DNA from 2 places in the Bradyrhizobium sp. BLXBL-03 genome. Region 2 is predicted to be linked to the other one. Evidence: riboswitches for the same ligand, from Rfam matches in the RefSeq annotation. Region 2 holds a riboswitch; the other holds the start of a gene.

Region 1 (2,396 bases), 280 kb from region 2:
TCATCGGCATGCTCGAGCCCGGCCGAGAAGCGGATGAATCCCTCGCTGATGCCGAGTGCGGCACGATCCTCCGGCTTCAGCCGCTGATGCGTCGTCGTCGCCGGATGCGTGACCAGGCTCTTGGCATCGCCAAGATTGTTCGAGATCTTTGCGAGCTTGAGCTCGTTGAGCACCCGGAATGCAGCCGCCTTGCCGCCTTTGACCTCGAAGCCGACCAGCGTCGAGCCGCCGCGCATCTGCTTCTTCACCAGAGCCGCCTGCGGATGGTCCTCGCGGCCGGGATAGACCAGCCGCGCGATCTTGGGATGGCTCGCCAGCACATCGGCGATGCGCGCTGCCGTGTCGGTCTGCGCGCGCACGCGCACACCTAGCGTCTCCAGGCCCTTGAGCAGCACCCAGGCGTTGAACGGCGAGATCGATGGGCCGGTCTGGCGCATGAAATTGTGGATGTGCTCGGCGATGAAGGCTTCCGAGGACAGGATGATGCCGCCCAGGCACCGGCCCTGGCCGTCGATGTGCTTGGTCGCGGAGTAGACGACGACGTCGGCGCCTAACGCGAGCGGGCTCTGCCAGATCGGCGTCGCGAAAACGTTGTCGACCACGAGCCGCGCGCCGCCCTTGTGGGCGATCTCGGCAATCGAGGGAATGTCGAGCACGTCGAGCGTCGGATTGGTCGGGCTCTCCAGGAAGAACGTCTTGGTGTTCGGCTTCACCGCGCGTTGCCATTGGTCGAGATTGGCGCCATCGACCAGCGTGGTCTCGATGCCGTAGCGAGGAAGCAGATCCTGAATGACGTAGAGGCACGAGCCGAACAGCGCGCGCGAGGCCACGACATGGTCGCCGGCCTTGAGCGGCGCGAGGATCGCCGTCGTCACCGCGGCCATGCCTGTCGCCGCCGAGCGTGCCGCTTCGGCGCCTTCGAGCTCGATCATGCGGCGCTCGAACATCGCGATCGTCGGATTCGAGTAACGCGAATAGATGAAGCCGGGGTCTTCGCCCTTGAACCGCGCCTCGCACTCCTCGGCGCTGTTGTAGACATACCCTTGCGTCAAAAACAGCGCCTCCGATGTCTCGCCATATTGCGAGCGCAGGGTGCCGGAATGGACCAGGCGGGTTTCGGGGCGGTAAGAGGCAGGCGACTTCGACATAGGACCCTCCGATATGACCGTCTTGTCGAGATGGTCATAAAAAAACCGGCCTGGATATCTCCACGGGCCGGGATCACAGAGGTCCCCGGCCTGTTTAGCGACTTATTTAACGTGGCTGCAAGCCGGCCGGCTCAAATCACCACGGGATAAGTGATGCTCATATTCCGCAATGCCCTTTCCGTCAAGGCGTCCATCGGATAGCCGTAAAAGGCTCGTATGTCCCGCAAGTCCGGATATACGCGACCCCTGACGAGGACCCCCGGTTGACGTTCACGGTTGCCGCCGACGCCAATGGTATCCTGCCCGACCGCATGATCGCGGCGATGGCGGAAGCGGGCCTCATCCTGCCCGCCTATGATTTCGTCGAAAGCCAGATCCAGCCGGCGAGCCTCGATCTGCGTCTCGGCGATATCGCCTATCGCGTCCGCGCCAGTTTCCTGCCCGGTCCCGGCGCCACCGTCGCCGAGCGCATCGACGAGTTGAAGCTGCACGAGTTCAGCCTCGCCGACGGTGCGGTGCTGGAAACCAACTGCGTCTATATCGTGCCGCTACTGGAGAGCCTGGCGCTACCGCCGGAGATCGTCGCGGCGGCCAATCCGAAAAGCTCGACCGGCCGGCTCGACGTCTTCACCCGCGTGATCGCCGACGGCACGCGCCGCTTCGATATGATCGGCGCCGGCTATCACGGCCCGCTCTATGCCGAGATCAGCCCGAAGACGTTTCCGGTGCTGGTCCGCGAAGGCTCGCGCCTGAGCCAAGTGCGCTTCCGCACTGGTGACGCCATCCTCAATGCCGATGCGCTCGAAAGCTTGCATGCCGTTGAGCGTCTCGTCGACATCGACGATGCCGATCTGACCGGCGGCGTCGCCGTCTCGGTCGATCTCTCCGGGGAGAAAGGCAATGGCTTCGTCGGCTATCGCGCCAAGCGCCACACCGGCGTGGTCGATGTCGATCGCCGCTCCGGCTATGCGGTGGAAGATTTCTGGGAGCCGATCTCGGCCCGTCCCGACGGCAGCCTGATCCTCGACCCCGGCGAGTTCTACATCCTCGCCTCCAAGGAAGCCGTGCAGGTGCCGCCCGATTACGCGGCGGAGATGGTGCCGTTCGACCCGCTGGTCGGCGAATTCCGCGTGCATTATGCCGGCTTCTTCGATCCCGGCTTCGGCTATGCCGGTGCCGGCGGGCTAGGATCGCGCGCCGTGCTGGAAGTGCGCTCGCGCGAGGTGCCGTTCATCCTCGAGCACGGCC
Region 2 (2,396 bases):
GATCGGCGCGCTCGACAAAGGGCATGCGCGCGATGATCTTCGGCGCGCCCACGGCTTCCAGCTCCAGCCACCACGGCGTGCGGCTCGATGTCGCCGAGACCAGCGCGAGGTCACCCTTGGATTTCGCCACCGCCTCGACCGCCGCCTGCGCACTGAAATGCGCGACATACGGCACCGTGAAGCCGAAATGGAAGCGCACGGAATCGCGCATCGCGGGCTCGCTCGCCGAGATGTCGGCATGCACGGAGAACGGCGCCTGCACATAGGTGAAGGTCGAGATGATGACGCGCCAGATGCTTTCGACCGTGTCGAGCGGCAGGATGCCGCGATGCCGCTGCACGATCTCGCGCATCATCGAGGCCTCGCGCGCGGGCCGGAACGCCGAGCCGACCTCCTGGGTCTGCTTCACCTGGATCAGCCGGTCGATGATGTCGCCGCGCTGCATCAACAGGCGATGCATGGCCTCGTCGATCGCGTCGATCTCCTTGCGCAATTCCTGCAGCGATGGTGGCGCGGGCGGACGTTGGGACATATCTGACTAGGCGGTTATGAGGCTTCGGAGAATGTCCTGATTAGGCAGTCGGGGCGGCGAAAGCAAAGAGAAATGACGGCCTGCAAGGCGGCCGGTTGAGAGACGTCCGGCTGCGACTTGACGAAATCGGCCCAAGCCGGTAGGTTTTTGCCCGTTCCGTGGTCATTTGAGCCGGCCGGCTTGCAGCCACGTTAAAAAACTCGCTAAACAGGCCGGGGACGCTTCCGATCCCGGCCGAACCTATCGTTCAGGCCGGGTTTTTCATGGCCTGATTTCATCGCGGTCTCACGTCCGATCGCAAACGAGGTCGATGGTCAGAGATGGTTGGCGTCAAGTCTGTCCCAAGTCCTACGATCCCAAGTCCTACGATCAGTGCCGACGATCGGTCGCATGAGGTCGATCATCCGAGTTCAGAGGTCGCGCGGTTCGGCGCCGACCAACCGCTGCGGCTCGATTGCGGTGTCGATCTCACCCCGTTCCAAATTGCCTACAAGACCTATGGCGAGCTCAACGCCGATCGCTCCAATGCGGTGCTGATCTGCCATGCGCTGACCGGCGACCAGCACGTCGCCAATGTCCATCCGGTCACCGGCAAACCCGGCTGGTGGGAGACTCTGGTCGGCCCCGGCCGGCCGCTCGATCCGAGCAAATACTTCATCATCTGCTCCAACGTGATCGGCGGCTGCATGGGCTCGACCGGGCCCGCCTCGATCAATCCAGCCACCGGCAAGGTGTGGGGCCTGGATTTCCCTGTCATCACCATTCCCGACATGGTGCGCGCGCAGGCGATGCTGATCGACCGGCTCGGCATCGATACGCTGTTTGCCGTCGTCGGCGGCTCGATGGGCGGCATGCAGGTGCTGCAATGGACCGCGGCGTACCCTGCGCGTGTCTACTCAGCGCTGGCGATCGCCTGTTCGACGCGGCACTCGGCGCAGAACATCGCCTTCCACGAGCTCGGCCGCCAGGCCGTCATGGCCGATCCCGACTGGCACAATGGCGCCTATGCCGATCAGGGCATCCATCCGCATCGCGGCCTCGCGGTCGCGCGCATGGCCGCGCACATCACCTATCTGTCGGACGCTGCGCTGCATCGCAAGTTCGGCCGCCGCATGCAGGACCGCGAGCTGCCGACTTTCTCGTTCGACGCCGATTTCCAGGTCGAGTCCTATCTGCGCTACCAGGGCTCGTCCTTCGTCGAGCGCTTCGACGCCAATTCCTATCTCTATCTGACGCGCGCGATGGATTATTTCGACATCGCCGCCGACCATGGCGGCGTGCTGGCGAAGGCGTTCGCAGGGATTGAGACCCGCTTCTGCGTGGTCTCCTTCACCAGCGACTGGCTGTTCCCTACTTCGGAATCGCGCGCGCTGGTGCATGCGCTGAATGCGTCCAGCGCGCGGGTGTCGTTCGCGGAGATCGAGACCGATCGCGGCCACGATGCCTTCCTGCTCGACGTGCCCGAATTCTTCGACATCTCCCGCGCCTTCCTGCAATCCGCCGGCAAGGCGCGCGGACTCACGAACAAGGACGGCTAGCGATGTCTGTGCAGCAAGTACTGCCGCTGAACGGCCTCGCGGCTGAGCAGTCGGGCCCATTTCGCGCCGACCATCTGCTGGTCGCCGAAATGGTCAAGCCGGGTTCGAAGGTGCTCGACGTCGGCTGCGGCGACGGCGATCTGCTTCAGCTCTTGGAGACCCGCGGCATCGACGGCCGCGGCATCGAGCTGTCGCGCGAGGGCGTCAACCGCTGCGTGGCCAAGGGCCTCGCCGTGGTGCAGGGCGATGCCGACACCGACCTCGTCAATTACCCCGATGATGCCTTCGACTACGTGATCCTGTCGCAGACGCTGCAAGCGACGCGT

What was found. Region 2 has a riboswitch for S-adenosylmethionine ahead of metX (homoserine O-acetyltransferase MetX). Riboswitches for the same ligand answer to the same signal wherever they lie in the genome.
Region 1: it holds a riboswitch for S-adenosylmethionine, as region 2 does, so the genes downstream of both, ACNJX9_RS37990 (O-succinylhomoserine sulfhydrylase) here and metX (homoserine O-acetyltransferase MetX) in region 2, are expected to answer to the same signal.

What each region holds. Positions count from the first base shown of each region.
Region 1 is NZ_CP182470.1:8,051,356-8,053,751, reverse strand. Features, by position in the region: gene ACNJX9_RS37990 (O-succinylhomoserine sulfhydrylase) at 1-1,148, opposite strand, end outside; SAM riboswitch at 1,222-1,301, opposite strand; gene ACNJX9_RS37985 (2'-deoxycytidine 5'-triphosphate deaminase) at 1,412-2,396, shown strand, end outside.
Region 2 is NZ_CP182470.1:7,771,043-7,773,438, reverse strand. Features, by position in the region: gene ACNJX9_RS36630 (chorismate mutase) at 1-532, opposite strand, end outside; SAM riboswitch at 681-760, shown strand; gene metX (homoserine O-acetyltransferase MetX) at 853-2,070, shown strand; gene metW (methionine biosynthesis protein MetW) at 2,073-2,396, shown strand, end outside.